Regions from separate parts of the Enterobacter sp. SM3 genome, predicted to be linked through region 1. Evidence: predicted binding sites of a transcription regulator. Region 1 holds the regulator's gene; each other region holds the start of a gene.

What was found. Region 1 encodes PurR, which represses purine synthesis genes. Its sites were predicted from a motif close to CANGCAAACGTTTGCNTG; they were not measured.
Region 2: carA (glutamine-hydrolyzing carbamoyl-phosphate synthase small subunit) is a predicted target of PurR. The motif match lies at 4,484-4,501, and genes of this name have one in related genera.
Region 3: purM (phosphoribosylformylglycinamidine cyclo-ligase) is a predicted target of PurR. The motif match lies at 3,525-3,542, and genes of this name have one in related genera.
Region 4: purT (formate-dependent phosphoribosylglycinamide formyltransferase) is a predicted target of PurR. The motif match lies at 6,108-6,125, and genes of this name have one in related genera.

Annotation. Positions count from the first base shown of each region.
Region 1 covers NZ_CP099971.1:2,027,782-2,035,818, forward strand. Annotated here, with positions in the region: gene punR (DNA-binding transcriptional activator PunR) at 1-837, shown strand, start outside; gene purR (HTH-type transcriptional repressor PurR) at 855-1,880, opposite strand; gene GVO84_RS09580 (YnhF family membrane protein) at 2,178-2,267, shown strand; gene GVO84_RS09585 (MFS transporter) at 2,431-3,597, shown strand; gene sodB (superoxide dismutase [Fe]) at 3,636-4,217, opposite strand; gene GVO84_RS09595 (C40 family peptidase) at 4,340-5,113, opposite strand; gene grxD (monothiol glutaredoxin 4) at 5,452-5,799, shown strand; gene rnt (ribonuclease T) at 5,874-6,533, opposite strand; gene gloA (lactoylglutathione lyase) at 6,629-7,036, opposite strand; gene GVO84_RS09615 (alkene reductase) at 7,137-8,037, opposite strand, start outside.
Region 2 covers NZ_CP099971.1:759,039-767,075, forward strand. Annotated here, with positions in the region: gene ileS (isoleucine--tRNA ligase) at 1-1,219, shown strand, start outside; gene lspA (signal peptidase II) at 1,219-1,719, shown strand; gene fkpB (FKBP-type peptidyl-prolyl cis-trans isomerase) at 1,837-2,286, shown strand; gene ispH (4-hydroxy-3-methylbut-2-enyl diphosphate reductase) at 2,288-3,238, shown strand; gene dapB (4-hydroxy-tetrahydrodipicolinate reductase) at 3,444-4,265, shown strand; gene carA (glutamine-hydrolyzing carbamoyl-phosphate synthase small subunit) at 4,719-5,867, shown strand; gene carB (carbamoyl-phosphate synthase large subunit) at 5,886-8,037, shown strand, end outside.
Region 3 covers NZ_CP099971.1:3,491,489-3,499,525, forward strand. Annotated here, with positions in the region: gene uraA (uracil permease) at 1-980, opposite strand, end outside; gene upp (uracil phosphoribosyltransferase) at 1,064-1,690, opposite strand; gene GVO84_RS16345 (6-phospho-beta-glucosidase) at 1,906-3,336, opposite strand; gene purM (phosphoribosylformylglycinamidine cyclo-ligase) at 3,603-4,640, shown strand; gene purN (phosphoribosylglycinamide formyltransferase) at 4,637-5,278, shown strand; gene ppk1 (polyphosphate kinase 1) at 5,486-7,546, shown strand; gene ppx (exopolyphosphatase) at 7,550-8,037, shown strand, end outside.
Region 4 covers NZ_CP099971.1:2,905,545-2,913,581, reverse strand. Annotated here, with positions in the region: gene GVO84_RS13705 (MurR/RpiR family transcriptional regulator) at 1-296, opposite strand, end outside; gene zwf (glucose-6-phosphate dehydrogenase) at 653-2,128, shown strand; gene edd (phosphogluconate dehydratase) at 2,362-4,173, shown strand; gene kdgA (bifunctional 4-hydroxy-2-oxoglutarate aldolase/2-dehydro-3-deoxy-phosphogluconate aldolase) at 4,213-4,854, shown strand; gene purT (formate-dependent phosphoribosylglycinamide formyltransferase) at 4,896-6,074, opposite strand; gene GVO84_RS13680 (tellurite resistance TerB family protein) at 6,245-6,892, shown strand; gene ptrB (oligopeptidase B) at 6,978-8,037, shown strand, end outside.

The DNA.
Region 1 (8,037 bases):
CTGCACCGCGTCCCTTCGGCAATCAGCTACACGGTGCGTCAGCTGGAGGAGTGGCTGGCGGTTCCGCTGTTTGAACGGCGGCATCGTGATGTGGAATTAACGCCCGCAGGCGCGTGGTTTTTGAAGGAAGGGCGTTCTGTTATCAAAAAAATGCAGATCACCCGCGAACAGTGTCAGCAGATCGCCAACGGCTGGCGGGGACATCTTTCCATCGCGGTGGACAACATCGTTAAGCCGGAACGCACCCGGCAGATGATCGTCGACTTCTATCGTCATTTTTCGGATGTCGAGCTGCGGGTCTCGCAGGAGGTGTTCAACGGCGTCTGGGATGCGCTGGCGGACGGCAGGGCAGAGATGGCGATTGGGGCCACGCAGGCGATCCCGGTCGGGGGGCGTTACGCTTTTCGCGATATGGGGATGCTGAGCTGGAAGTGCGTGGTGGCAAGCAATCATCCGCTGGCGGCGATGGAAGGGCCGCTGAGCGATGATACGCTGCGGAACTGGCCGTCGCTGGTGCTGGAGGATACGTCCCGTTCATTGCCCAAGCGTATTACCTGGCTTCTTGACAACCAGCGGCGGGTGGTGGCGCCTGACTGGGAATCGTCGGCGACGTGCCTCAGTGCCGGACTGTGCGTCGCGATGGTGCCCGTTCATTTCGCGCGTCCGCGCATCGATACCGGAGAGTGGGTTGAGCTGACGCTGGAGAATCCGTTCCCGGATGCGGCCTGCTGCCTCACCTGGCAGCAAAATGATGTCTCGCCTGCGATGGCCTGGCTGCTGGATTATCTGGGAGACAGCGAAACGCTAAATCGGGAATGGTTACGGGAGCCAGCGTAGCTGGCCCCGTAAGGCGATTAACGACGGTAGTCGCGGAACGGACCATCCGCAACGGAACGGCGTTCGATAAGACGCGGGTGAACTTCAATGGACTGCGACTCTTCACGCTTGTTGACGATCCTGTCCATAAGCATATTGAAGGCCGTTTCGCCCAGCGAATCTTTCGGCTGGTGAATGGTGGTCAGCGCTGGCGTGAAGAAACGCGCGTTACGCACGTTGTCATACCCGATCACGGAAATATCCTGCGGGACGCGCAGGCCCAGCTCGTCGGCAGCGCAGAGCGCGCCCATCGCCATGATGTCGCCTCCGCAGAAAACGGCTGTCGGACGGTGCGGCTGAGAGACGATTTGCTGCATCGCGCGGTAGCCCGATTCCGGCTCAAAGTCGCCCTGCACAATCCAGTTTTCCGGCACGTTGATCAGCGCTTCTTCCATCGCTTTCATAAAACCGGCCAGACGGCCCGCGCCGGTGTTGCGCTCCAGCGGACCGGGGATCACGCCAATCTCGCGGTGACCGCGTTCGATCAGATAACGACCGGCCATATAGCCGCCTTCAAAGGCGTTATCGATAACGGAATCGGTGAAATCCGCGCGCGCTTCGCCCCAGTCCATCACCACCATCGGAATGTGGCGATACTCTTCCAGCATCGACAGCACGGATTCGGGGTACTCGGAACACATCACCAGCAGGCCATCAACGCGCTTTTGCGCCATCATCGACAGGTAGGCGCGCTGTTTTTCAATGCTGTTCCATGCGTTGCCCAGAATCAGGGTATAGCCTTTCTGGAAGCAGTTTTTTTCAACCGCTTCAATGATCTCGGCAAAATAGGCCGCTTCACTGCTGGTCGCCAGCAATCCAATGGACTTGGTGTGATTAACCTTGAGGCTACGCGCAACCGCGCTTGGCGAATAGTGCAGCTCTTTGATCGCTGCCCAGACGGCATTGCGCGTCTCTTCCGCCACGAAGCGGGTTTTGTTAATTACATGTGATACGGTTGTAGTGGAAACGTTTGCGCGTTTTGCTACGTCTTTAATTGTTGCCATTAAATGTCACTCCAGACCATATCCTAAACTCCTGAAAAATTTGAAGGTAAACGTTTGCCTTCTCTCACCCTTATCTCGCAATGTTGAATTGCGGCACGCCGGGAAAACGACACGGGACGTCAGGAGGGGGTCAATGGCCGGTACGCTAATAAATTTAGCGTGGAATTTTGTCCTATCTTGATGAAAAGGGGAAGAGGTAAAGTGGTTATCAGTATAAATCCAGGAAGATTTTTGACGTAATCTGTGCAAAAATGAGCAAGCTCACTTTTCGTGTGGGGATTAAAAGGAGAAAAATTGATGAGTTCCGATCTTAAGTTTTCGCTGTTCACCACCGTTGTTGTGCTGGCTCTGATTGTCGCGGCCGGTCTGACGGCAGCGCTGCACTGATTTACGCGGAGGGAGAGCCTTCTCCCTCCCGACTCCCCGGATTGTTACTTCTCTGGCAAAAATCTTTTGCCATTTTGTTAACTTCTCATTTTTTGTGATTGATGTCATGCTTTCCGCTTCTTTGTTCTGTGTCACCACATGACACGGCATCCGGAGTTGACGCATGAAAATCAATTTTCCCCTGCTGGCCCTGGCGATTGGCGCTTTTGGGATTGGCACCACTGAATTCTCCCCGATGGGGTTACTGCCCGTTATTGCCCGGGGCGTAGACGTCTCGATCCCTGCGGCAGGCATGTTAATCAGCGCCTACGCTATCGGCGTGATGGTAGGGGCGCCGCTGATGACGCTTCTGCTTTCGCACCGCGCGCGCCGCAATGCGCTGATTTTCCTGATGGCGATCTTCACCCTGGGCAACGTGCTTTCGGCGATTGCGCCGGACTACACCACATTGATGCTGTCACGCATTCTGACCAGCCTTAACCACGGCGCGTTCTTTGGGCTGGGGTCGGTCGTGGCTGCCAGCGTGGTGCCAAAACATAAGCAGGCGAGCGCCGTGGCAACCATGTTTATGGGGCTAACGATTGCCAACATCGGCGGGGTGCCTGCGGCAACCTGGCTGGGGGAAGCGATCGGCTGGCGTATGTCCTTCCTGGCGACTGCCGGGCTGGGCGTGGTTGCGATGGTGGCGTTGTTCTTCTCCTTGCCGAAAGGCAGCGCGGGGGAACGTCCTGACGTGCGTAGAGAACTGTCGGTGCTGATGCGTCCGCAGGTGCTCTCCGCGCTGCTCACCACCGTGCTGGGGGCAGGGGCGATGTTTACCCTCTACACCTATATTTCACCGGTATTGCATGACATCACCCACGCAACGCCACTCTTTGTGACCGCGATGCTGGTGCTGATTGGCGTGGGCTTCTCGATCGGTAACTATCTCGGCGGGAAATTTGCCGACCGTTCCGTGAGCGGGACGCTGAAGGGCTTCTTAACCCTGCTGATTGTCATCATGATTGCCATTCCGTGGCTGGCGCGTAATGAGTTTGGGGCCGCGATCGCGATGGTCGTCTGGGGAGCTGCCACTTTCGCCGTGGTGCCGCCGCTGCAGATGCGCGTGATGCGCGTCGCCCATGAAGCGCCGGGCCTCTCATCTTCGGTCAACATCGGTGCCTTCAACCTGGGCAATGCGCTCGGTGCGGCGGCCGGTGGGGCCGTGATTTCGGGGGGACTGGGATACAGCTTTGTGCCGGTGATGGGGGCGATTATTGCCGCGCTCGGCCTGCTGCTGGTGATGATGTCGGGTCGTAAACAGCCTGAAGCAGCCTGCGCTGCGGAATAAACCAAAAACGCAGAAGGGCGAACCCTTCTGCGTGTCTCTTACGCGGCGAAGTTCTTCGAGACAAAGTCCCAGTTAACCAGTGCCCAGAAGTGCTCCAGGTAGTTCGGGCGCGCGTTGCGGTAATCAATGTAGTAAGCGTGTTCCCATACGTCCACGGTCATCAGCGGCTTAGCGCTGGTGGTCAGCGGGGTGCCCGCGTTAGAGGTGGAAACGATAGCCAGTTTGCCATCCGCCTCTTTAACCAGCCACGTCCAGCCAGAACCGAAGTTCTTGATGGCTGCATCGGTAAATTTCGCTTTGAAATCCGCGAAGCTGCCAAATGCGGCAGTGATAGCGGTAGCCAGTTCACCGGCAGGTTCACCGCCGGCATTCGGCGCCAGGCAGTGCCAGTAGAAGGTGTGGTTCCACACCTGAGCGGCGTTGTTAAATACGCCACCCTCTGAGCTGCGGACGATTTCTTCCAGCGTTTTGCCTTCAAAATCGGTGCCCTTGATCAGATTGTTCAGGTTGGTGACGTACGTCTGGTGATGCTTGCCGTAATGATATTCCAGGGTTTCCGCCGAAATGTGCGGTGCCAGGGCGTCTTTTGCATACGGTAGTGCAGGTAATTCGAACGACATTGCTTCTCTCCTTATTGTATTTTGCGTTGCCAATAACCACACAGACAACAAGGACAGGATAGCAAATTGAAAGGGTATGCAAAAGAGGAACTTACCCTGCCACGGGTGTGGCAGGGTAGGGGTTAGCGAATGGTTTTCGGCGTCATCACGCGACGTGCGCCGACGTAATGGCGTACCCAGTAGTCTTCACTGAGAGAGGTGATCTGAATATCCTGGCCGCTACGCGGTGACTGGATGAATTTTCCGTTGCCGACATAGACGCCGACGTGGTCAGCCGTGCCGCGACCCTGAGTGCGGAAGAACACCAGATCGCCGTTTTCCAGCTCACCGCGGTCAACCGGTGAGGCATCGCGCAGGTGGTACATCTCATTAGCGGTACGAGGAATGCGGAACTTGACCAGATCTTTATAGGCGTAATAGACGAGGCCGCTGCAGTCAAAGCCGGTACGCGGCGAGCTGCCACCCCAGTGATAGGGTTTGCCAATCTGCCCCATCAGTTTGTTCATCGCGGTTTTTTGCGCTTTCTGTACTCGCACTTTATGCACTTCCGCTATTTTCGTGACCTTCGTGCATTTCGCCTTGTGGCCTTTACGCGTGATGCATTTTTCAGTAACGAGGTTAGCGGCGGTTTGCGAAGCTTTATTTTTGGCGGAGTGGGCAGTGCGGGTAGGTTTTGTTTTCGTCTTGCTGGAAGCGGTCTGTTTCGTTTGAGCCGGTGTTTTTTTCTTGTCGTTCTTAGCGGTGGTTTTTTTCTTACGTTCTGTGGCTTTCACCAGATGGTTTTTTTGTACAGCAGAATGCCGCGCCTGCTGAGAGGCGTTTGCCACTGGCGTGAAAGTGAGTGAAGTAAACAGTAAAGCACAGAGCGTGATCGAGATTTTATTTATCCGCGCCACTGGGCAGTCCCCTGATAAATGCAGGTCATCAATAATACCCGCGTGTGATTTACAAAGCCCGTCGATTCTAATCTATAAAAACCCAGAAAGTTAATAGCATTTTTCAATCTACAAGCGTGTTTCGTTAGCAAGTGCAAAAAAATTCATCGTATTGTCGCACAATTGCCCACTCCCTAAGCAAAACCCTGGCCGCCGCAGGGGTAAACACCATTTGCAATGCAACTTTGCGTGACTCGGGGTAGAATGTATAAACGTGACAAAAATGTTATTTTCCGATGCCAGTCTGACCCGCTACAATGTCAGACGAATGCCGTAACAGAAGTTAAAGGAAGCAAGACATGAGCACCACTATTGAAAAAATCCAGCGCCAGATCGCTGAAAACCCGATTCTGCTGTATATGAAAGGTTCTCCGAAGCTGCCAAGCTGCGGCTTCTCCGCACAAGCGGTTCAGGCGCTGTCAGCCTGTGGTGAGCGTTTTGCTTACGTTGATATCCTGCAGAACCCGGACATCCGCGCTGAGCTGCCAAAGTATGCTAACTGGCCGACTTTCCCACAGCTGTGGGTTGACGGTGAACTGGTTGGCGGCTGCGATATCCTGATTGAAATGTATCAGCGCGGCGAACTGCAGCAGCTGATCAAAGAGACGGCGGCGAAGTACAAAACTGAAGAGCCGGACGCAGAGTAATTTTCTGCGCAAATAAAAAAGCGACCCGCTATGTGGTCGCTTTTTTTTGTCGGGTGGCGCTGCGCTTACCCGACCTACGATTGGCGCTCGGCCTCATCACCCATCGGCAGCGGCCAGCCGCCCAGACGCTTCCAGCGGTTGACGATCTCACAGAACAGCTCTGCGGTGCGCTCCGTGTCGTATAAAGCGGAATGCGCCTGCGTGCCGTCAAACTCAATTCCTGCCGTGATGCAGGCCTTTGATAACACCGTTTGCCCCAGGGCCAGGCCGCTCAGTGCGGCGGTGTCGAAGGTCACAAACGGGTGGAAGGGATTGCGCTTGAGCGCGGCGCGCTCGGCGGCGGCCATGGTAAAGCTGTGATCGAAGGTGGCGTTATGGGCCACCATGATGGCGCGGCTGCAGTTACTCTCTTTCATGCCTTTACGCACCATTTTAAAAATGGCGTGCAGCGCATCATATTCACTCACTGCACCACGCAGCGGGTTATGCGGATCGATACCGTTGAACGCCAGCGCTTCCGGCTGTAAGTTTGCCCCTTCGAAAGGTTCAACGTGGAAATGCAGCGTGGTGTCCGGGATAAGCCAGCCCTGTTCATCCATCTTCAGCGTGATGGCGGCAATTTCGAGCAGCGCATCGGTTTTAGCGTTAAATCCGGCTGTTTCTACATCAATGACAACGGGATAAAAACCACGAAAACGGTCGCACAGACCGCTAAATTGAGCGTTATCGGACATCAGGGTCTCTTACTAGGGGAAAAAGCAGAGCGCATTATGGCAAATTTTGCAGGGTGATGCAGTAAAACTACGGGCGCAAGTTGCGCCCTGAAGGATCAGTTGCCCAGACCGCGACCCGCGTCTTTGGCTTCAATCAGCTCGATTTTGTAACCGTCCGGATCTTCCACGAACGCAATCACGGTGGTGCCGCCTTTTACCGGGCCCGCTTCGCGCGTAACGTTACCACCGTTGCTGCGAATGCGCTCACACGCTTCGGCCGCGTTGTCCACTTCCAGCGCGATGTGGCCGTAGGCAGTGCCCAGCTCATAGCTGTCTACGCCCCAGTTGTAGGTCAGCTCGATCACCGCTTCATCCGTTTCCGGGCCGTAACCCACGAACGCCAGCGAGTATTTGTATTCCGGGTTTTCGCTGGTGCGCAGCAGCTTCATGCCCAGTACGTTAGTGTAGAAATCAATGGAACGTTGCAGATCGCCAACGCGCAGCATGGTGTGAAGTAGGCGCATAATTTCCTCATTAACCAATGAAATAGACTGTCTTTTTGAACAGAAACGATGTTTTAGTATAGCGGCGAAGTATCGCCGCTATCAATGAACAACGGCGAGATTACAGAGAAGGGTAGTCGGTGTAGCCTTCCGCGCCGCCGCCGTAGAAGCTTTCCGGGCGCTGCGGGTTCAGGGCCGCTTTTTTCTGCAGGCGGGCAACCAGATCCGGGTTGGCGATGTAGTCGCGGCCAAACGCGACGGCATCAATCAGCCCTTTGCCGATCAGGTCTTCGGCTTTCTCCGGGGTATAAGCCCCCGCGCCGATGATCACCCCGTGGAAACGCTCGCGCACTTTCTGACGGAATGCGTCCGTGTAAGGCTTACCGCCAGCCCAGTCCGGCTCGGACATGTGCAGATAGGCGATGCCACGTTTTGCCAGTTCTTCGATCAGGTACAGGGCATCCGCTTCTTCGTTCGGACCGTTGTCGACGTTCTGGAAAGAACCGATTGGGGAGACGCGGATCCCGATACGGTCCGGGCTCCACTCCTGGCATACGGCGTCAACCACTTCCAGCACCAGGCGAGCGCGGTTTTCGACGCTGCCGCCGTACTGGTCGGTGCGATGGTTAGACGACGGTGACAGGAACTGGTGCAGCAGGTAGCCATGGGCGGAGTGCAGCTCAATCAGGTCAAAACCGGCTTCACGAGCGTTGGCCACGGCCTGGCGGAAGTCGTTCACGATACCCGGGATCTCGTCCAGCTCAAGCGCGCGCGGCATAGAGGTATCCACGCGGATCGCATTGCCGTTTTCATCACGCAGGGATGTACGGGTATTTGCGCTCAGGGCCGAAGCGGAGACCGGTGCCTGGCCGCCAGGCTGAATGCTGCTGTGAGAGATACGACCGGTATGCCACAGCTGGACCGCAATGCGACCCTCTTCAGCGTGAACGCCCGCGGTGATTTTCTTCCATGCGGCGATCTGTTCCGGGCTGTGAAGACCCGGCGCACCCGCATAACCCTTA
Region 2 (8,037 bases), 1.3 Mb from region 1:
GTGGTTCGACTCCGGGTCTACCCACTCCTCCGTGGTTGACGTGCGCCCGGAGTTTGCCGGTCACGCTGCCGATATGTATCTGGAAGGGTCTGACCAACACCGCGGCTGGTTCATGTCATCTCTGATGATCTCCACCGCTATGAAGGGTAAAGCACCTTACCGTCAGGTACTGACTCACGGCTTCACCGTGGATGGTCAGGGCCGTAAGATGTCCAAATCTATCGGTAACACCGTTTCTCCGCAGGATGTGATGAACAAGCTGGGCGCAGACATTCTGCGTCTGTGGGTGGCATCCACTGACTACACCGGCGAAATGGCGGTGTCTGACGAGATCCTGAAGCGTGCTGCCGACAGCTATCGTCGTATCCGTAACACCGCGCGCTTCCTGCTGGCGAACCTGAACGGGTTCGATCCGGCAAAAGACATGGTGAAACCGGAAGAGATGGTGGTGCTGGACCGCTGGGCGGTAGGCTGTGCGAAAGCAGCGCAGGACGATATCCTGAAAGCCTATGAGTCTTACGACTTCCACGAAGTGGTGCAGCGCCTGATGCGTTTCTGCTCCATCGAGATGGGCTCGTTCTACCTCGATATCATCAAAGACCGCCAGTACACCGCGAAAGCGGACAGCGTGGCGCGTCGTAGCTGCCAGACCGCGCTGTTCCACATCGCAGAAGCGCTGGTACGCTGGATGGCGCCGATCATGTCCTTCACCGCGGATGAAATCTGGGGCTATCTGCCGGGCGATCGTGAGAAGTATGTCTTCACGGGTGAGTGGTACGAAGGTCTGTTCGATCTCTCAAGCACTGAAGCGATGAACGATGCCTTCTGGGACGAACTGCTGAAAGTGCGTGGCGAAGTGAACAAGGTTATCGAGCAGGCGCGTGCGGACAAGAAAGTCGGCGGCTCTCTGGAAGCGGCAGTGACCCTGTACGCCGAACCGGAGCTGGCGGCCAAACTGACGGCGCTGGGCGATGAATTACGATTTGTCCTGTTGACCTCCGGTGCGAAAGTTGCGGATTATGCCGATGCTTCTGCTGATGCTCAGCAGAGCGAGCTGCTCAAAGGACTGAAAGTCGCGCTGAGCAAAGCCGACGGTGAGAAATGCCCGCGCTGCTGGCATTACACCACCGATGTTGGCCAGGTGGCGGAACACGCAGACATCTGCGGACGCTGTGTAAGCAACGTCGCCGGTGACGGCGAAAAACGTAAGTTTGCCTGATGAGTAAAACTCTCTGTTCAACAGGACTGCGCTGGCTGTGGCTGGTTGTGGTGGTGCTGATTATTGATCTGGGCAGCAAGTTCCTGATCCTCCAGAATTTCGCTCTGGGGGATACGGTCCCGCTGTTCCCGTCGCTTAACCTGCACTACGCACGTAACTACGGCGCAGCGTTTAGTTTCCTTGCCGACAGCGGTGGCTGGCAGCGCTGGTTCTTTGCGGGTATCGCTCTTGGTATCTGCGTGATCCTCGCGGTGCTGATGTACCGCTCGAAGGCCACGCAAAAGCTGAATAACATCGCCTACGCGCTGATCATTGGCGGCGCGCTGGGCAACCTGTTTGACCGCCTGTGGCACGGCTTTGTGGTCGATATGATCGACTTCTACGTCGGCGACTGGCACTTCGCGACCTTTAACCTGGCCGATACGGCAATTTGTATCGGTGCGGCGTTAATCGTGCTGGAAGGCTTCTTGCCTAAACCGGCCGCGAAAGAGCAGGCTTAATTGTCAATGCCGGGTGGCGCTGCGCTTACCCGGCCTACAGAATTTGTGGCCTCCCGTAGGCCCGGTAAGCGCAGCGCCACCGGGCAACAGGTGACCCAAAACAAGCGAGCAATTTGCATGTCTAAATCCGTACAGAGCAACAGCGCGGTTCTCGTTCACTTCACGCTGAAGCTGGATGACGGCTCCACGGCCGAATCCACCCGCAACAACGGCAAACCGGCCCTGTTTCGTCTTGGCGATACCTCACTTTCTGAAGGTCTTGAGCAGCAGCTTCTCGGTCTGAAAGAGGGTGAGAAAAAAGCCTTTTCGCTGGAGCCGGATGCCGCGTTTGGCGTGCCGAGCCCGGACCTGATCCAGTATTTCTCGCGCCGCGAGTTTATGGACGCGGGTGAACCGGAAATCGGGGCGATTATGCTCTTTACCGCTATGGACGGCAGCGAAATGCCTGGCGTGATCCGCGAAATCAACGGCGACTCTATTACCGTTGATTTCAACCATCCGCTTGCCGGGCGTACCGTTCATTTTGATGTTGAAGTGCTGGAAATCGATCCTGCACTGGAGGCCTGAAATGCAGATCCTGTTGGCTAACCCGCGCGGCTTCTGCGCCGGTGTAGACCGCGCTATCAGCATTGTTGAAAACGCGCTGGAGATTTACGGCGCGCCGATTTATGTGCGTCACGAAGTGGTGCATAACCGCTACGTGGTCGACAGCCTGCGCGAGCGCGGCGCAATCTTTATTGAGCAGATCAGCGAAGTGCCGGACGGTGCGATCCTGATCTTCTCCGCGCACGGCGTCTCGCAGGCGGTACGCAACGAGGCGAAAAGCCGCGACCTGACCGTATTCGATGCCACCTGTCCGCTGGTGACAAAAGTGCATATGGAAGTGGCGCGCGCCAGCCGTCGTGGTGAAGAGTCGATTCTGATTGGCCATGCCGGGCATCCGGAAGTCGAAGGCACCATGGGCCAGTACAGCAACCCGGAAGGGGGTATGTATCTGGTTGAGTCGCCTGAAGATGTGTTAACGCTGAACGTGAAAAATGAAGCCCGTCTGTCGTTTATGACCCAGACGACGCTCTCCGTAGACGATACCTCAGACGTGATTGACGCCCTGCGCCAGCGCTTCCCGAAAATCGTCGGTCCGCGTAAGGATGATATCTGCTACGCGACCACTAACCGTCAGGAAGCGGTGCGCGCACTGGCTGAACAGGCGGACGTGGTGCTGGTGGTCGGCTCCAAAAACTCGTCTAACTCCAACCGTCTGGCCGAACTGGCGCAGCGTATGGGGAAAATGGCTTTTCTGATTGATGACGCGTCGGATATTCAGGAAGAGTGGGTTAAACACGCGGCCTGTGTCGGCGTGACGGCCGGGGCGTCTGCGCCAGATATTCTGGTACAGAACGTCATTTCCCGTTTGCAGGAGCTGGGCGGTGGCGAAGCGGTGCCGCTGGAAGGACGTGAAGAGAACATCGTTTTCGAAGTCCCGAAAGAACTGCGCATCGACGCCCGCGAAGTCGAATAGTCCTTTTTCTGATGAAAGGCCAGCACCTCCTGTGCTGGCCTTTTTTTTACCCGTTACTTTATCGTGACGACAAAATCATGTCTTTTACTGATATTTAAGTCGGTTTCACGTTAAATTCTAATTATCGGTGTTTTCAGTTGGCAGTGCTTCTCAAGGCTGGTTAATCTGAAAACGGTTTACATCATTTTAACGTAAGAGAATAACTATGCATGATGCACAGATCCGTGTCGCCATTGCGGGCGCGGGTGGACGTATGGGCCGTCAGCTTATTCAGGCGGCACTTCAGATGGATGGCGTCGCGCTTGGCGCGGCCCTGGAGCGTGAAGGTTCTTCGCTTCTGGGGACCGATGCCGGTGAGCTGGCGGGCGCAGGCCACACGGGCGTTACCGTGCAAAGCAGCCTGGAGGCGGTAAAAGAGGACTTCGATGTCTTCATCGATTTTACCCGCCCGGAAGGGACGCTCGCGCACCTGGCGTTCTGTCGCCAGCACGGCAAGGGGATGGTGATCGGCACCACCGGTTTTGACGATGCGGGTAAGCAGGCTATCCAGGATGCATCAAAAGAGATTGCGATTGTCTTCGCCGCAAACTTCAGCGTGGGCGTTAACGTCATGCTTAAGCTGCTGGAGAAGGCCGCGAAGGTGATGGGCAACTACACGGATATTGAGATCGTAGAAGCTCACCACCGTTACAAAGTTGATGCGCCATCAGGTACGGCGCTGGCGATGGGCGAAGCGATTGCTCATGCACTCGATAAAGATTTAAAAGATTGTGCGGTCTACACCCGCGAAGGTTACACCGGCGAACGCGTGCCGGGCACCATTGGCTTTGCAACCGTGCGAGCGGGTGACATCGTCGGCGAACACACGGCGATGTTCGCCGATATTGGTGAACGCGTCGAAATTACGCATAAAGCCTCCAGCCGAATGACGTTCGCCAACGGCGCCGTACGTTCCGCCTTATGGCTTAAAACCAAGAAAGATGGCCTTTTTGATATGCGAGATGTGCTCGATCTCAACAATTTATAAGCATTATTACCCATCGTGATGTGGTTATTGCAGTCGTAATTGTTTGATTGCATAGGGCAATATTTTATTGCCCTTTTATTTTATCTATTTCATGGTGTATTTTACTCCAAGGGCACAAATATCTATCTGAAGTTGCATTTTTGCGTTACTGAAATGTAAATTTTGACCATTTGGTCCACTTTATTAAGCTCCATCGCGTTATTTTTTATTAAACCAGGCGCGCAAGCGTTTTCCGCAGTGATTTACCTGGTCTTTTTGTCGCTTAAGCCGCATTCCTCTCGCCAGGCCTGCAAAAGACTAAACAAAATATCCGTTTTAAGTTGACTTTTACCCACCAAATCCCCAGAATGCCGCCGTTTGCCAAAAATCCGCTGGCAACACATTTGCATTGATCCATGACATGCTATGAATTAATATGCAAATAAAGTGAGTGAATATTCTCTGGAGGGTGTTTTGATTAAGTCAGCGCTATTGGTTCTGGAAGACGGAACCCAGTTTATCGGTCGGGCCATAGGGGCAACGGGTTCGGCGGTTGGGGAAGTCGTTTTCAATACTTCAATGACCGGTTATCAAGAAATCCTCACTGATCCTTCCTATTCTCGCCAAATCGTTACTCTTACTTATCCTCATATCGGCAATGTCGGCACCAATGCGGCTGACGAAGAATCTTCTCAGGTACATGCGCAAGGCCTGGTCATCCGCGACCTGCCGCTGATTGCCAGCAACTTCCGCAATACCGAAGACCTCTCTTCTTATCTGAAGCGCCATAACATCGTGGCGATTGCCGATATCGATACCCGTAAGTTAACGCGTCTGCTGCGCGAGAAGGGTGCACAGAACGGCTGCATCATCGCGGGTGATAACCTCGATGCGACGCTGGCGCTGGAAAAAGCGAAAGCCTTCCCGGGCCTGAACGGCATGGACCTGGCGAAAGAAGTGACGACCGCTGAAGCCTACAGCTGGACGCAGGGTAGCTGGACGCTGGAAGGCGACCTGCCGGAAGCGAAAAAAGAGAGCGAGCTGCCGTTCCACGTGGTGGCCTACGATTTCGGCGCCAAGCGCAACATCCTGCGCATGCTGGTTGACCGCGGCTGCCGCCTGACGGTGGTTCCGGCACAAACGTCTGCCGAAGACGTGCTGAAGATGAATCCGGACGGTATTTTCCTGTCCAACGGCCCTGGCGACCCGGCGCCGTGCGATTACGCCATCGCCGCCATCAAGTCCTTCCTGGAAACCGACATCCCGGTATTCGGCATCTGTCTTGGCCATCAGCTGCTGGCGCTGGCGAGCGGTGCGAACACCGTTAAGATGAAGTTCGGCCACCACGGTGGTAACCACCCGGTGAAAGACATCGATAACAACACGGTGATGATCACCGCGCAGAACCACGGCTTTGCCGTCGATGAAGCCTCGATGCCGGCTAACCTGCGCGTAACCCATAAGTCACTGTTCGATGGCACTCTGCAGGGGATTCATCGTACCGATAAGCCAGCGTTCAGCTTCCAGGGCCACCCGGAAGCCAGCCCGGGCCCACACGATGCCGCGCCGCTGTTCGATCACTTCATCGAACTTATCGAGCAATACCGTAAGACCGCTAAATAATCAGGAGCCGAGAAGACAATGCCAAAACGTACAGACATAAAAAGCATCCTGATCCTTGGCGCTGGCCCGATCGTCATCGGCCAGGCCTGCGAATTCGACTACTCCGGCGCGCAGGCGTGTAAAGCCCTGCGTGAAGAGGGTTACCGCGTTATCCTGGTGAACTCTAACCCGGCGACCATCATGACCGACCCGGAAATGGCTGATGCAACCTACATCGAGCCGATTCACTGGGAAGTGGTGCGTAAAATCATCGAGAAAGAGCGTCCGGACGCGGTGCTGCCAACCATGGGCGGCCAGACGGCACTGAACTGTGCGCTGGAGCTGGAGCGTCAGGGCGTGCTGGAAGAGTTCGGCGTGACCATGATTGGCGCAACCGCCGACGCGATTGATAAAGCAGAAGACCGTCGCCGCTTCGACGTGGCGATGAAGAAAATCGGCCTCGACACCGCGCGTTCCGGTATCGCACACAACATGGAAGAAGCGCTGGCCGTCGCGGCTGACGTGGGCTATCCGTGCATCATCCGCCCATCGTTCACCATGGGCGGCACCGGCGGCGGCATCGCCTACAACCGCGAAGAGTTCGAAGAGATTTGCGAACGCGGTCTGGATCTCTCTCCAACCAAAGAACTGCTGATTGATGAATCGCTGATTGGCTGGAAAGAGTACGAGATGGAAGTGGTGCGTGATAAAAACGACAACTGCATCATCGTCTGCTCTATCGAAAACTTCGATGCGATGGGTATCCACACCGGTGACTCCATCACCGTTGCGCCAGCCCAGACCCTGACCGACAAAGAGTATCAAATCATGCGTAACGCCTCGATGGCGGTACTGCGTGAGATCGGCGTGGAAACCGGCGGTTCTAACGTGCAGTTCTCCGTTAACCCGAAAACCGGCCGTCTGATTGTTATCGAAATGAACCCGCGCGTGTCCCGTTCCTCCGCGCTGGCCTCTAAAGCGACCGGCTTCCCGATTGCGAAAGTGGCGGCGAAGCTGGCGGTGGGTTATACCCTCGACGAGCTGATGAACGACATCACCGGTGGCCGCACGCCTGCGTCCTTCGAGCCGTCCATCGACTACGTTGTTACCAAAATTCCTCGCTTCAACTTCGAGAAATTCGCAGGCGCGAACGACCGTCTCACCACCCAGATGAAATCTGTCGGTGAAGTGATGGCGATTGGCCGCACGCAGCAGGAATCCCTGCAGAAAGCGCTGCGCGGCCTCGAAGTGGGCGCGACCGGCTTCGACCCGAAAGTGAGCCTGGACGACCCGGAAGCACTGACGAAAATCCGCCGCGAACTGAAAGACGCGGGCGCAGAGCGTATCTGGTACATCGCCGATGCCTTCCGTGCGGGCCTGTCCGTCGACGGCGTGTTCAACCTGACCAACATCGACCGCTGGTTCCTGGTGCAGATTGAAGAGCTGGTGCGTCTGGAAGAGCAGGTCGCTGAGCTGGGCATCACCGGCCTGGACGCTGATTTCCTGCGCGTGCTGAAGCGTAAAGGCTTCGCCGATGCGCGTCTGGCTAAGCTGGCGGGCGTGCGTGAAGCGGAAATCCGCAAGCTGCGTGACCAGTACGACCTGCACCCGGTCTACAAGCGCGTGGACACCTGTGCGGCTGAATTCTCGACCGATACCGCGTACATGTACTCCACCTATGAAGACGAGTGCGAAGCGAACCCGTCCGTCGACCGCGACAAGATTATGGTGCTGGGCGGCGGTCCAAACCGTATCGGCCAGGGCATCGAGTTCGACTACTGCTGCGTACACGCCTCCCTGGCGCTGCGCGAAGACGGTTACGAGACCATTATGGTCAACTGTAACCCGGAAACCGTATCGACCGACTACGACACCTCTGACCGCCTCTACTTCGAGCCGGTGACGCTGGAAGACGTGCTGGAAATCGTGCGCATCGAGAAGCCAAAAGGCGTTATCGTGCAGTACGGTGGCCAGACCCCGCTGAAGCTGGCGCGCGCGCTGGAAGCAGCAGGCGTGCCGGTTATCGGCACCAGCCCGGACGCGATTGACCGTGCGGAAGACCGCGAGCGTTTCCAGCAGGCGGTTGACCGTCTGAAGCTGAAACAGCCGGCGAACGCCACCGTCACCGCCATCGAAATGGCCGTTGAGAAGGCGAAAGAGATTGGCTACCCGCTGGTGGTGCGTCCTTCGT
Region 3 (8,037 bases), 1.5 Mb from region 1:
TGAATCGCTGCCGCCAGCTTGCCGACGCAGGAGAGCAGAATAGCGATGATCGCCGCGCCGCCGATAACCCAGGTACTGTAGACGCGGGTAATCGCCATCACGCCGATGTTCTCGCCGTAGGTGGTGTTTGGCGTAGAGCCGAAGAAACCGGAGATGATGGTGGAGAAACCGTTCGCAAACATGGAGCGGTGCAGGCCCGGGTCGCGGATTAAATCGCGCTTAACGATGTTCGCCGTCACCACCAGATGGCCGACGTGCTCCGCAATCACCACCAGCGCCGCAGGCAGAATGGTGAAGATCGCAAACCATTCGAAGCGTGGCGTATAGAAGGTTGGCAGGGCGAACCAGTGCGCCTCGGCAATCGGAGTAGTATCCACCACGCCCATCGCGAAGGAGAGCGCATAGCCCGCCAGCACGCCGATCAGGATCGGGATAATCGCCATAAAGCCGCGGAACAGCACGGAGCCAAACACCGTCACGCCCAGCGTTACCAGCGAGATGATAATGGTTTTGGAATCCGGTGACTGGCCGTCAGCAGGCAGCAGACCGGCCATATTCGCCGCGACGCCCGCCAGTTCAAGACCGATGACGGCAACGATTGCGCCCATCGCCGCAGGGGGGAACATCACGTCCAGCCAGCCGGTACCGGCTTTCTTCACAATGAAGGACACCACGCAGAACAGGACACCGCACATGATAAAGCCGCCCAACGCGACTTCATAACCCAGCGGCAGCAGCAGTAACACCGGCGAGATAAAGGCGAAGCTCGACCCGAGATACGCCGGGATTTTGCCTTTACAGATAAAGAGGTAAAGCAGCGTACCAATGCCGTTGAACAGCAGCACGGTAGCCGGGTTAATGTGGAACAGGATTGGCACCAGCACGGTTGCGCCAAACATGGCGAACAGGTGCTGCAAACTAAGCGGGATAGTCTGTAAAAGCGGCGGTCTTTCACTCACCCCGATAGCACGGCGCGTCATAGTGTTTTCCTCTGTGTAGTATTGTTGGTGTTTTATTCAAAAAAAAGCCGACTATCAAAGTCGGCTTATTTATCGTTATTCGATTATTTCGTCCCAAAGATCTTATCGCCGGCATCGCCGAGCCCCGGGATGATGTACCCGTGCTCGTTCAGGCCCTGGTCGATAGAGGCGGTGTACAGCTCAACGTCCGGGTGCGCTTTTTCCAGCGCCGCGATCCCTTCCGGAGCGGCAACCAGTACCAGCACCTTAATGCTGTTACAGCCCGCGTTTTTCAGCAGGTCGATGGTGGCGATCATTGAGCCACCGGTCGCGAGCATTGGGTCAACCACCAGCGCCATGCGCTCGTCGATGTTAGACACCAGCTTCTGGAAGTAAGGAACCGGCTCAAGGGTTTCTTCGTTACGGTAGATCCCGACCACGCTGATACGCGCGCTTGGCACGTGCTCCAGCACGCCTTCCATCATGCCGAGACCGGCACGCAGGATTGGCACCACGGTAATTTTCTTACCTTTGATCTGCTCAACCTGCACCGGGCCGTTCCAGCCTTCGATGGTGACTTTTTCTGTTTCCAGATCAGAGGTCGCTTCGTAAGTCAGCAGGCTGCCGACTTCAGATGCCAGTTCGCGAAAACGCTTCGTGCTGATGTCATGCTCACGCATCAGGCCCAACTTGTGTTTAACGAGTGGGTGTTTCACTTCCACAATCTTCATTCTCTTTCTCCTCTGAGGTGGCGTCCGCAAAAAAATCGCGGGATTATACCGCTTTTTTCGGATTAGGCCATACCCATGTTGCTTGACAGGGATCAAGCAAAGACAAAAAACCGGAGGCTGGGCTCCGGCTTGGGTGCGGGGTTCTGCCGGGTGGCGCTAACGCTTACCCGGCCTACACGTCCCGTAGGCCCGGTAAGCGCAGCGCCACCGGGCAATTATAGCTGCTCGCCGTTGCTCGCAATCACCTGCTTATACCAGTCGAACGACTTTTTCTTACTGCGGTTCAGCGTGCCGTTCCCTTCGTTATCTTTATCGACAAAGATAAAGCCGTAGCGTTTTTTCATTTCGCCCGTACCGGCAGACACCAGGTCGATACAGCCCCACGGCGTATAGCCCATCAGGTCAACGCCGTCTTCCACCACCGCTTTTTTCATCTCGCGAATGTGGGCGGCCAGGTAGTCAATGCGGTACTGGTCGTTCACCGTGCCGTCGCTCTCCTGCACGTCGATCGCGCCAAAGCCGTTCTCAACGATAAACAGCGGCAGCTGGTAGTGATCCCAGAACCAGTTGAGGGAGTAGCGAAGCCCCACCGGGTCAATCTGCCAGCCCCAGTCGGATTTTTGCACGTAAGGGTTAGAGACCAGGCTCTTGCTTTCGTCGTAGTCCAGCTGCGGGTTATCCGCCGTCGCCTTGGTGGCGAAGGACATATAGTAGCTGAACCCGATGTAGTCTACGCAGCCCTGCGTCAGCGCCGCTTTATCTTCTTCGGTAATATCCAGCGCGAAGCCGCGACGTTCGAAGTAATTGAGCAGATGCTGCGGGTATCTGCCGCGCACGTGCACGTCGGTGAACCAGTAGCGGCGGTGCATGGCGTTCATCGCCATCATCATATCGTCCGGCGCGCAGGTCAGCGGATAGATAGGACACATGGCAATCATGCAGCCAATCTGCAGCGACGGGTTAATCTCCCGCCCCGCCTTCACCGCCAGGGCGCTGGCCACCAACTCATAGTGCGCCGCCTGGAACATCACCGGCTCACGGTCTTCACCCGGCGCGTACTTCAGCCCCGAGTTCGTGAACGGGGCAAAGTCTTCGTGGAAGTTGGCCTGGTTGTTGATCTCGTTGAAGGTCATCCAGTACTTCACCTTATGCTGGTAGCGCTGGAAAACCACTTTTGCGAAACGAACGAAGAAGTCGATCAGCTTACGGTTGCGCCAGCCGCCGTATTCCGTGACCAGGTGGAAAGGCATTTCAAAGTGCGACAGGGTGATAACCGGTTCGATGCCGTGCTTCAGACACTCGTCGAACAGATCGTCATAGAATTTCAGGCCAGCCTCGTTAGGCTCAAGCTCGTCCCCTTTCGGGAAGATCCGCGTCCAGGCAATAGAAGTGCGGAAGCATTTAAACCCCATCTCGGCAAAGAGTTTGATGTCTTCTTTATAGCGGTGGTAGAAATCGATGGCTTCGTGGTTAGGGTAATTTTTCCCTTCCAGCACGCCGTTGGTGATTTCACGCGGCACGCCGTGCGCGCCCGCGGTCATCACATCGGCCACGCTTACGCCCTTGCCGCCCTCTTTCCAGCCGCCTTCCAGCTGATGCGCCGCAACGGCTCCGCCCCACAGAAAATCTGCTTTAAATCCTGACATTCGCTTTCCCTCATTCTGCGTTATTTTCTGCAAAAACAATTACAGAAACCGGTTTCAGTTCGATGATGTGCAAAGGGAATAACCGTTGCAAGCAGTTCTCAGAAACCGGTTTCATTTTCGTGAACAGAGTCAAGTTTGGCTGCATTACCGGGGTACACAGAAAAAAAGATCCCCACGTCCAGAATAGGCTCGCAAACGTTTGCCTGGACTGTTAGAATTGCGCCGATTTTTCTTACTAGCTATGCAATCGCGTGGGGATTTAAGCCGTGACCAACAAAACTTCTCTCAGCTACAAAGATGCCGGTGTTGATATTGACGCAGGTAATGCGCTGGTTGACCGAATCAAAGGTGTGGTGAAAAAAACCCGCCGCCCGGAAGTGATGGGTGGTCTGGGTGGCTTCGGCGCACTGTGCGCGCTGCCGCAAAAATATCGTGAACCTGTTCTGGTCTCGGGTACTGACGGTGTAGGCACTAAACTGCGCCTGGCGATGGATTTAAAGCGTCACGACACGATCGGTATCGATCTGGTCGCGATGTGCGTGAATGACCTGGTGGTTCAGGGCGCAGAGCCGCTGTTCTTCCTCGATTACTACGCGACCGGCAAACTGGACGTGGATACCGCTGCCAGCGTGATTAGCGGTATCGCCGAAGGCTGCCTGCAGTCCGGCTGTGCGCTGGTCGGTGGTGAAACCGCGGAAATGCCGGGCATGTATCACGGCGAAGATTATGACGTCGCGGGCTTCTGCGTCGGCGTAGTAGAAAAATCAGAAATTATCGACGGCAGCAAAGTGGCCGATGGCGATGTGCTGATCGCACTGGCCTCCAGCGGCCCGCACTCCAACGGCTACTCCCTGGTGCGTAAAATTCTCGAAGTGAGCGGCTGCGACCCGCTGACGACCGAGCTTGACGGTAAACCGCTGGCTGACCATCTGCTGGCGCCGACCCGCATCTACGTGAAAAACGTGCTTGAGCTTATCGAGAACGTCGACGTTCACGCTATCGCTCACCTGACCGGCGGCGGCTTCTGGGAAAACATCCCGCGCGTCCTGCCGGATAACACCCAGGCGGTGATCGACGAATCCTCATGGCAGTGGCCGGCCGTCTTCAACTGGCTGCAGTCCGCAGGCAACGTGAGCTCTCACGAAATGTACCGCACCTTTAACTGCGGCGTGGGCATGGTTATCGCCCTGCCGGCAAGCGAAGCGGATAAAGCGGTTAAGCTGCTGACTGAAAAAGGTGAAAACGCGTGGAAAATCGGTACGATTAAAGCTTCCGATTCCGAACAGCGTGTGGTCATTGAATGAAAAACATCGTGGTGCTCATTTCCGGCAACGGAAGCAATTTGCAGGCCATCATAGACGCCTGCAAACAGAAGAAAATCAATGGCACCATTCGGGCAGTTTTCAGCAACAAGGCCGACGCGTTCGGCCTTGAGCGCGCGCGGGAAGCGAACATTCCTGCGCACGCGCTGGAAGCCAGCCAGTTCGCCGGGCGTGAAGCCTTTGACCGCGAGCTGGTGCATGAGATTGACGCCTACGCACCGGACGTGGTCGTGCTGGCGGGCTATATGCGTATTCTGAGCCCGGCCTTCGTCGAACACTTCGCCGGACGTTTGCTGAATATTCACCCTTCCCTGCTGCCGAAATATCCCGGCCTGCACACCCATCGTCAGGTTCTGGAAAACGGCGATGAAGAGCACGGCACCTCCGTGCATTTCGTTACCGACGAGCTGGACGGCGGTCCGGTGATCCTGCAGGCCAAAGTCCCGGTCTTTGACGGCGACAGCGAAGACGACGTGACCGAACGCGTGCAGACCCAGGAACACGCCATTTACCCGCTGGTGGTCAGTTGGTTTGTCGACGGGCGTCTCGAGATGCGCGATGGCGCAGCCTGGCTGGACGGCGTGAAGTTACCCCCGCAGGGTCATGCGGCGGAAGAGTAGTTTGCTATGTCGGGTGGCGCTGCTGCGCTTACCCGACCTGTACATTGCATTACCCGATATCCCCTTCTCCAACCTTCTAAAATCCCCAATAAAAAAAATAACTGTCATACTTTTCTGGCACTGTTGGACATATCGTGGAAATGCTCGCCATAATAAGGACGAGACGGATTTACCACGTCCTGTGATTGAACTGGAGTGTGAGCTGTAATGGGTCAGGAAAAGTTATATATCGAGAAAGAGCTAAGCTGGTTAGCATTTAACGAACGTGTACTCCAGGAAGCGGCAGACAAAAGTAACCCGCTGATCGAGCGCATGCGTTTTTTGGGCATTTATTCCAACAACCTGGATGAGTTCTACAAGGTTCGCTTTGCCGAGCTGAAAAGACGCATCATCATCAGCGAAGAACAGGGCTTAAACTCGCACTCGCGGCATCTGCTGGGCAAAATCCAGTCCCGCGTGCTGAAAGCCGATCAGGAATTTGACGGCCTGTATAACGAACTGCTGCTGGAGATGGCGCGCAATCAAATCTTCCTGATTAACGAGCGCCAGCTTTCCGTTAACCAACAAAACTGGCTGCGCCACTACTTCAAACACTATCTGCGCCAGCACATTACCCCGATTCTGATCAACCGCGAAACCGATCTGGTACAGTTCCTGAAGGATGACTACACCTACCTGGCGGTAGAAATTATTCGCGGTGATTCCATCCGTTACGCGCTGCTGGAGATCCCGTCCGACAAGGTGCCGCGCTTTGTGAACCTGCCGCCGGAAACCCCGCGCAGGCGCAAGCCGATGATCCTGCTGGACAACATCCTGCGCTACTGTCTGGACGACATCTTCAAAGGCTTCTTCGATTACGATGCGTTAAACGCCTACTCGATGAAGATGACCCGTGACGCCGAATATGACCTGGTGCACGAGATGGAAGCCAGCCTGATGGAGCTGATGTCCTCCAGCCTGAAACAGCGCCTGACGGCCGAGCCGGTGCGCTTTGTTTACCAGCGCGATATGCCGGACGCCATGGTGGAAATGCTGCGCGAGAAACTGACCATTTCGCGCTATGACTCCATCGTACCGGGCGGTCGTTACCACAACTTTAAAGACTTTATTGGCTTCCCGAACGTCGGCAAAGCCAATCTGGTGAACAAGCCGCTGCCGCGCCTGCGCCATCTGTGGTTCGATAAATTCCGCAACGGATTCGACGCCATCCGCGAACGCGATGTGCTGCTCTACTATCCGTACCACACCTTCGAGCACGTGCTGGAGCTGCTGCGTCAGGCCTCGTTCGACCCGAGCGTGCTGGCGATCAAAATCAACATCTACCGCGTGGCAAAAGATTCCCGCATCATCGACGCGATGATTCATGCGGCGCACAACGCCAAAAAAGTCACCGTGGTGGTTGAGCTGCAGGCGCGCTTCGACGAAGAGGCGAACATTCACTGGGCGCGCCGTCTGACGGAAGCCGGTGTACACGTCATCTTCTCCGCGCCGGGGCTAAAAATTCACGCCAAGCTGTTCCTCATCTCCCGCAAAGAGGGCGACGACGTGGTGCGTTATGCCCACATCGGTACCGGGAACTTTAACGAGAAAACGGCGCGAATTTATACCGACTACTCGCTCTTAACTGCCGATGCGCGCATCACTAACGAAGTGCGCCGGGTCTTTAACTTTATCGAAAACCCGTACCGTCCGGTGAACTTTGACTATCTGCTGGTCTCGCCGCAGAACTCGCGCCGCCTGCTGTACGATATGATCGATAAAGAGATCGCCAATGCCCAGAAAGGGCTGTCGTCCGGCATCACGCTGAAGCTCAACAACCTTGTCGACAAAGGGCTGGTGGACAGGCTGTACGCGGCGTCCAGCTCCGGCGTACCGGTTAATCTGCTGATCCGCGGCATGTGCTCGCTGATCCCGGAACTGGAAGGCATCAGCGACAATATTCGCGTGATCAGCATTGTTGACCGTTACCTGGAACACGATCGGATCTATATTTTTGATAATGCGGGTGATAAACAGGTCTATCTCTCTTCGGCAGACTGGATGACGCGCAATATTGACTACCGAATTGAAGTCGCGGCACCGCTGCTGGATCCGCGCCTGAAGCAGCAGATCCTCGACATCATCGAGATTCTGTTCAGCGATACCGTGAAAGCACGCTATATCGACAAAGAACTCAGTAACCGCTATGTGCCGCGCGGCAACCGCCGCAAAGTGCGGTCGCAACTGGCGATTTACGACTATATCAAATCACTCGAGCAACCCGATTAACCTATGCCGATAAATGATAAGACCCCACGCCCGCAGGAATTCGCCGCGGTCGATCTTGGCTCTAACAGTTTCCACATGGTCATCGCCCGTGAGGTGGATGGCGCGCTGCAGATCATCGGTCGTCTGAAGCAGCGCGTACACCTGGCGGATGGCCTTGATGAACGCAGCATGCTCAGCGAAGAGGCAATGGAGCGCGGGTTAAACTGCCTGTCGCTGTTTGCTGAACGTCTGCAGGGCTTCTCGCCCTCCAGCGTGTGCATCGTGGGCACCCACACCCTGCGCCAGGCCCTGAACGCCCCGGAGTTCCTCAAGCGGGCCGAAAAGGTAATCCCCTACCCGATTGAGATCATCTCAGGTAACGAGGAAGCGCGTCTGATTTTCATGGGCGTTGAGCACACCCAACCGGAAAAAGGGCGCAAGCTGGTTATCGATATCGGCGGCGGCTCAACGGAGCTGGTGATCGGCGAAGACTTTGAGCCGCGCCTGGTGGA
Region 4 (8,037 bases), 880 kb from region 1:
AAAATTTTCGCGGTATAGGCATCAACGCTGTCGTCTTCATCCACATTACGATTAACATAAGGGGTGCCGTTAGCCAGACTTTGTGCCAGATGCAGTTTAAAATCAGGAAAGCCGCGCGTTTCCAGGCTGCGGCAAAAGCGGTTGACCGTCGGTTCGCTAACACCCGCTTCCTGTGCCAGAGCGGCGATGCTCGAATGAATCGCCTGAGCGGGGGAGGCGAGAATGACCTCGGCCACTTTTCGCTCGGATTTGCTAAGGTGTTCCAGTTGAAACTGGATTTTTTCCAGCATGTTCATGTTAACAGGACGCTCATGGGTGTAAACGATTTCATAAATTGATGAAATCGTGATTCGATTTAGCCGATATTACCCTTGTGGCTTCCCTAAAGGGTAATAATCGACAAGATAATGTTGTTGTTTTTTTTCATTACTTGATCGGTGTCGGGTTTTGCCGTGACCCTGTTGCGCAAAGAAACGGCGGTTGTTGCGTCATTGCGCCGTCGTAATCCTCCAGAGAGGGAAAAATCGCGTTATCGCACGCGACGATAAGCGCTAATGGTTTCGGGAATGACGTAAAAGCAGTACAGTGCATTGTAATAAAATTACAACGATACCTGGCAGAAGTACCAGGTGATCCAACTGAGGAGAATGACATGGCGGTAACGCAAACAGCCCAGGCATGTGACCTGGTCATTTTCGGCGCGAAAGGCGATCTTGCACGCCGAAAATTGCTGCCTTCCCTGTATCAACTGGAGAAAGCGGGCCAAATTCATCCGGATACCCGTATCCTGGGTGTAGGGCGCGCCGACTGGGACAAAGACGCTTATACCAAAGTCGTCCGTGAGGCGCTCGAAACTTTCATGAAGGAAAAAATTGATGAAAGTTTGTGGGATACCCTGAGTGGACGTCTCGATTTCTGCAACCTGGACGTCAATGACGTCAGCGCGTTTACCCGTTTAGGCGCGATGCTGGATCAGAAAAACCGTGTCACCATTAACTATTTCGCCATGCCGCCAAGCACCTTCGGCGCCATCTGCAAAGGTCTGGGCGAAGCCAAACTGAACGCCAAACCGGCGCGCGTCGTGATGGAGAAGCCGCTGGGTACGTCGCTGGCAACCTCGCGTGAAATCAACGACCAGGTGGGCGAGTTCTTTGAAGAGTGCCAGGTCTACCGTATCGACCACTATCTCGGTAAAGAGACGGTACTGAACCTGCTGGCGCTGCGTTTCGCTAACTCCCTGTTTGTGAATAACTGGGACAACCGCACTATCGACCACGTGGAAATCACCGTGGCGGAAGAGGTGGGGATTGAAGGCCGCTGGGGTTACTTTGACCAGGCCGGCCAGATGCGCGACATGATCCAGAACCACCTGCTGCAGATTCTGTGCATGATTGCCATGTCTCCACCGTCTGACCTGACGGCTGACAGCATCCGTGACGCAAAAGTGAAGGTGCTGAAGTCACTGCGCCGCATCGACCGCTCCAACGTGCGTGAGAAGACCGTTCGCGGCCAGTACACCGCCGGGTTTGCGCAAGGCAAAAAAGTGCCTGGCTACCTGGAAGAAGAGGGCGCGAACAAGTCCAGCAACACCGAGACGTTCGTGGCCATCCGCGTGGATATCGACGACTGGCGCTGGGCGGGGGTTCCGTTCTACCTGCGCACCGGTAAACGTCTGCCAGCCAAATGTTCCGAAGTGGTGGTTTACTTCAAAAACCCGGAACTGAACCTGTTCAAAGAGTCCTGGCAGGAGCTGCCGCAGAACAAACTGACCATTCGTCTGCAGCCGGACGAGGGCGTGGATATCCAGATCCTGAACAAAGTGCCGGGCCTGGATCACAAACACAACCTGCAGACCACCAAGCTGGATCTGAGCTACTCCGAAACCTTCAACCAGACGCACCTGGCCGATGCTTACGAGCGTCTGCTGCTGGAAACCATGCGCGGTATCCAGGCACTGTTCGTGCGCCGCGACGAAGTGGAAGAAGCGTGGAAATGGGTCGACTCCATCACCGAAGCCTGGGCTGCCGATCAGGATGCGCCAAAACCGTATCAGGCGGGGACCTGGGGACCTGTCGCGTCGGTTGCGATGATCACCCGCGATGGCCGCTCCTGGAACGAGTTTGAGTAAGATAATCCTCTAGCCCGTAAGTGTTATTTTACCGGTAACATGATCTAACACAGCTAGTGGCACAATTTTCAACTTTTAAGCTCCGCGTGGATTCACCCGCGGAGCTTTTTTTATTACACTGCCGGAAGTGATTTTGCCCCTGAGCTCCGGACAGCAAGCGTTTCAGCGTTGTTAACAACTGCCAGCGACTTTGTAAACTCCCGAGCCCGGACAGATAAATTAGAGGAGCTTTTATGAATCCGACATTGTTACGCGTAACACAGCGCATTACTGAGCGCTCGAAAGAGACCCGCTCGGCCTACCTCGCCCGGATTGAACAGGCAAAGAGCAACACCGTCCACCGATCTCAGCTGGCCTGCGGGAACCTGGCGCACGGCTTCGCCGCCTGCCAGCCTGATGATAAAGCGTCGCTGAAAAGCATGTTGCGTAACAATATCGCCATCATTACTTCCTATAACGATATGCTTTCCGCACACCAGCCGTATGAGGTCTATCCCGCTATCATCCGTAACGCGCTGCACAGTGTGAATGCCGTGGGCCAGGTGGCGGGCGGCGTACCTGCCATGTGCGACGGCGTGACGCAGGGGCAGGACGGCATGGAGTTGTCCCTGCTGAGCCGCGAAGTGATTGCGATGTCCGCGGCGGTGGGTCTGTCACACAACATGTTTGATGGCGCGCTGTATCTCGGCGTGTGCGACAAGATTGTTCCGGGCCTGGTAATGGCGGCGCTGTCGTTTGGGCACCTGCCTGCGATCTTCGTGCCGTCAGGCCCAATGGCGAGCGGTCTGCCGAACAAAGAAAAAGTGCGTATTCGCCAACTGTACGCGGAAGGGAAAGCAGACCGTCAGGCGCTGCTGGAGGCGGAAGCAGCGTCCTATCATGCGCCGGGCACCTGTACGTTCTACGGTACGGCTAACACCAACCAGATGGTGGTGGAGTTTATGGGAATGCAGCTTCCGGGCTCGTCCTTTATCCAGCCGGATGCGCCGCTGCGCAAGGCGCTGACCGAGGCCGCGGCCCGTCAGGTCACGCGCCTGACCGGCAACGGCAACGAATGGATGCCGATGGGCAAAATGGTCGACGAAAAAGTCATCGTCAACGGGATTGTCGCGCTGCTGGCAACCGGGGGGTCAACCAACCACACCATGCACCTGGTGGCTATGGCGCGTGCGGCGGGCATTCTGATTAACTGGGATGACTTCTCCGAGATCTCTTCCGTGGTGCCGCTGATGGCACGCCTGTACCCGAACGGTCCGGCGGATATTAACCACTTCCAGGCCGCAGGCGGCGTACCGTTGCTGATGCGCGAGCTGCTGAAAGGCGGACTGCTGCATGAAGACGTGAATACCGTGGCGGGCTTTGGCCTTCAGCGCTACACCCAGGAGCCGTGGCTGAACAACGGCGAGCTGGACTGGCGTGAAGGGGCGAGCGCGTCTCTTGATGCGCAGGTGATCGCCACCATCGACAAACCGTTCTCTCCTCACGGCGGCACCAAAGTGCTGAGCGGCAACCTCGGTCGCGCGGTAATGAAGACCTCTGCCGTACCGGAAGAGAACCAGATTATCGAAGCGCCGGCGGTGGTGTTTGAAAGCCAGCACGACGTGTTACCCGCCTTTGACGCCGGTCTGCTCGATAAAGACTGCGTGGTGGTGGTGCGTCACCAGGGGCCTAAAGCGAACGGGATGCCAGAATTACATAAACTTATGCCACCACTTGGTGTATTATTGGACCGCCGTTTCAAAATTGCGTTAGTCACCGATGGACGCCTCTCTGGGGCATCCGGTAAAGTGCCTTCAGCCATCCACGTAACGCCGGAAGCCTACGACGGCGGTTTACTGGCGAAAGTGCGCGACGGTGACATGATCCGCGTTAACGGCCAGACGGGCGAGTTAACCCTGCTGGTCGATGACGCCGAGCTGGCGGCACGTCAGCCCCATATTCCTGACCTGAGCGCATCGCGCGTGGGGACCGGACGCGAAATGTTCAGCGCGCTGCGTGAGAAACTCTCCGGTGCGGAGCAGGGCGCAACCTGTATTACGTTTTAAGACGACTTGATTTTAACGATCTGGCGAGAGAAAACTCTGATGAAAAACTGGAAAACAAGTGCAGAAGCAATCCTGACCACTGGCCCTGTCGTGCCGGTTATCGTGGTAAACAAGCTGGAGCACGCTGTACCGATGGCGAAAGCGCTGGTTGCGGGCGGCGTTCGCGTTCTGGAAGTCACCCTGCGTACCGCCTGCGCGATGGACGCTATCCGCGCTATCGCCAAAGAAGTGCCGGACGCCATCATCGGTGCGGGCACCGTTCTCAACGCGCAGCAGCTGGCGGAAGTGACCGACGCGGGCGCGCAGTTCGCCATCAGCCCTGGCCTGACCGAGCCGCTGCTGAAAGCCGCTACTGAAGGTACCATTCCGCTGATCCCGGGCATCAGCACCGTCTCTGAACTGATGCTGGGCATGGACTACGGTCTGAAAGAGTTCAAATTCTTCCCGGCTGAAGCGAACGGCGGCACCAAAGCGCTGCAGGCGATTGCGGGTCCATTCTCTCAGGTACGCTTCTGCCCGACGGGCGGTATCTCTCCTGCCAACTACCGTGACTACCTGGCGCTGAAAAGCGTGCTGTGCATCGGTGGTTCATGGCTGGTTCCGGCGGATGCGCTGGAAGCGGGCGACTGGGATCGCATCACCAAACTGGCTCGCGAAGCGGTTGAAGGTGCGAAGCAGTAAGCCATTCGCCGCATGAAAAACGGGCCTTACGGCCCGTTTTTTTATCCTGCAACCTTGACGCTCGCAGCGGCCGCTTTCGCTCTCGCCACGGCGTCGTCAACGTTATCCCCGGTGGCTAATGCCACGCCAAGACGGCGGGTTCCGTCGATCTCCGGCTTGCCGAACAAACGTACCTGCAATCCGACACCCACCGCCCCGTCGACGTTATCAAACGTGACGTTCTGGCTGGTTAACTGCGGCAGGATCACCGCCGAGGCGGCCGGGCCATACTGACGGATACCGCCGACGGGCAGGCCGAGGAATGCGCGCACGTGCAGGGCGAACTCGGAGAGATCCTGCGAAATTAGCGTGACCATGCCGGTGTCATGCGGACGAGGGGAGACTTCGCTGAAAATCACCTCATCACCGCACACAAACAGCTCCACGCCGAACAGGCCATAGCCGCCCAGCGCGAGTACGGTTTTACGGGCGATCTCCTGAGCACGCTCCAGCGCCAGGGCGCTCATCTGCTGCGGCTGCCAGGATTCGCGGTAATCGCCATCCTCCTGACGGTGGCCAATCGGGTCGCAGAAATGGACCCCGTCAACGGCGCTGACGGTCAGAAGGGTGATTTCGAAATCAAACTTTACGACGCCTTCGACGATGACGCGACCGGCTCCGGCACGGCCACCCTGCTGGGCATAATCCCACGCGTTATCCAGGGTGCTGCTGTCGCGAATAAAGCTCTGTCCTTTTCCGGAGGAACTCATCACCGGCTTAACGATGCACGGGTAGCCAATCTCCTCGACGGCCTTCAGGAATGCGGCCTTATCGCCCGCAAAACGGTAGCTCGAGGTGGGCAACCCCAGCTCTTCCGCCGCCAGGCGACGAATGCCTTCGCGGTTCATGGTCAGCTTTGCGGCTTTCGCGCAGGGCACCACGCGCTGGCCTTCCTGCTCGAGGGCGATCAGCGTATCGGTGGCAATGGCTTCAATTTCCGGTACGACAAAATCGGGTTTCTCGCGCGTAATCAGTTCGCGAAGGGCATCGCCATCCAGCATGTTAATCACATAAGAACGGTGGGCGACGTGCATGGCGGGTGCGTCGGCGTAACGGTCTACGGCAATGACTTCCACACCTAAACGCTGGCACTCAATGGCGACCTCTTTCCCCAGCTCGCCCGATCCCAACAGCATCACTCGCGTCGCCGCAGGTCGCAGCGCAGTTCCTAAACGAATCATAACAATCCCCCTAAAAAAGTTGCGCGCAGTATAAACGAAAACGTTTGCGTCTGTCTTGTGCAGGGCTAAACGAGGGGGCAGAAATTTGCGCTTCTTTAGCCCGGCCAGACGTTTCCTGACGCCCGCTCGCTTACGCTGTGGAACATGTTCACCGTTAAGTGAGGGAAACCATGTCTGGCTGGTTAAATCAACTGCAATCCCTGTTAGGGCAGAAAACATCGTCTGGCGAGCGGGACCTTAGCAAGCTGCTGGTACCCGGGGCGCTCGGCGGGCTGGCTGGCCTGCTGGTCGCGAATAAATCCTCACGCAAGCTGCTGGCAAAGTATGGCACAGGCGCGCTGCTGGCCGGCGGCGGCGCTATCGCGGGCACCGTGCTGTGGAATAAATACAAGGACAGGGTACGGACCGCGCACAGCGATGAGCCGCATTATGGCGAGCACACCTCGCCGCTGGATCTGCGTACCGAACGGCTCATTCTTGCGCTGGTTTTTGCCGCGAAAAGTGACGGGCATATTGATGATAAAGAACGTTCGGCGATCGAGCAGCAGCTGCGCGAAGCCGGGGTCGAAGAGAAGGGAAGAGTGCTGGTGGCGCAGGCGATAGAACAGCCGCTCGAGCCGCAGCGTCTTGCGCAAAGTGTGAAAAATGAGGAAGAGGCGCTGGAGCTCTATTTCCTCAGCTGCGCCGCCATCGATATCGATCACTTTATGGAGCGCAGCTACCTTAACGCCCTGGGCGATGCGTTAAAGATCCCTCAGGACGTGCGCGAGGGCATTGAGCGGGATATCCGGGAACAAAAACAGGCGTTACAGGGATAGTCGTCGCCGTCGCGACGCGGTTTCGCTTGCATCATGCGTGGGTTTTGCCAACCTTATAGGGTGTAAAACTTAAAAGAATGATGACATGCCACCGAAAGCCCGACGTACTCCTTATGCGATCACCACGCATGGCGATACGCGTATAGACAACTATTACTGGCTGCGGGACGATTCGCGCTCCCGGCCAGAGGTACTCGACTACCTGCACGAGGAAAACGACTATGGCCGCAAGGTCATGTCCAGCCAGCAGGCGCTTCAGAACCAGCTGCTGAATGAAATGGTGCAGCGTATTCCTCAGCACGATATCTCCGCGCCCTGGACCAAAAACGGCTATCGCTATCGCCACATCTACGAGCCCGGCAATGAGTATCCCATCTACCAGCGTCAGTCGGTGTTAAGCGCCGAATGGGATGAGTGGGATATCCTGCTGGATGCCAACCAGCGCGCCGCCCACAGCGAGTTTTATACCCTGGGCGGCATGTCCATTTCGCCTGATAACGCGGTAATGGCGCTGGCGGAGGATTATCTCTCCCGTCGCCAGTACGGCCTGCGGTTTCGCAATCTGGACACCGGCAACTGGTATCCGGAAATGCTGGAAAACGTCTCCCCGGATTTTGTCTGGGCAAATGATTCCGAGACGGTTTACTACGTCAAAAAGCACGCGTCGACGCTACTGCCTTATCAGGTGTGGCGACATACGGTGGGAACGGACTCCGCTGACGACGAGCTGGTTTATGAAGAGAAAGACGAAACGTTTTATGTCAGCCTGCATAAAACCTCCTCCCGCCACTATGTGATTATCTTCCTTTCCAGCGCGACGACCTCGGAGGTTCTGCTGCTGGATGCCGAACTGCCCGATGCCCAGCCGCTCTGTTTCCTGCCGCGCCGTAAGGATCACGAGTACAGCCTGGATCACTTCCAGCACAGCTTTTATTTGCGCTCCAATCGCGAGGGCAAAAACTTTGGTCTCTATAAAACCAAAGTGCGCGATGAGCGCAAATGGGAGGTGCTTATCCCCGCGCGGGATCAGGTGATGCTGGAAGGGTTCACCCTGTTTACCGACTGGCTGGTGGTGGAAGAGCGTCAGCGCGGGCTGACCAGTATCCGGCAAATCAACCGTAAAACCCGGGAAGTGGTGGGGATTG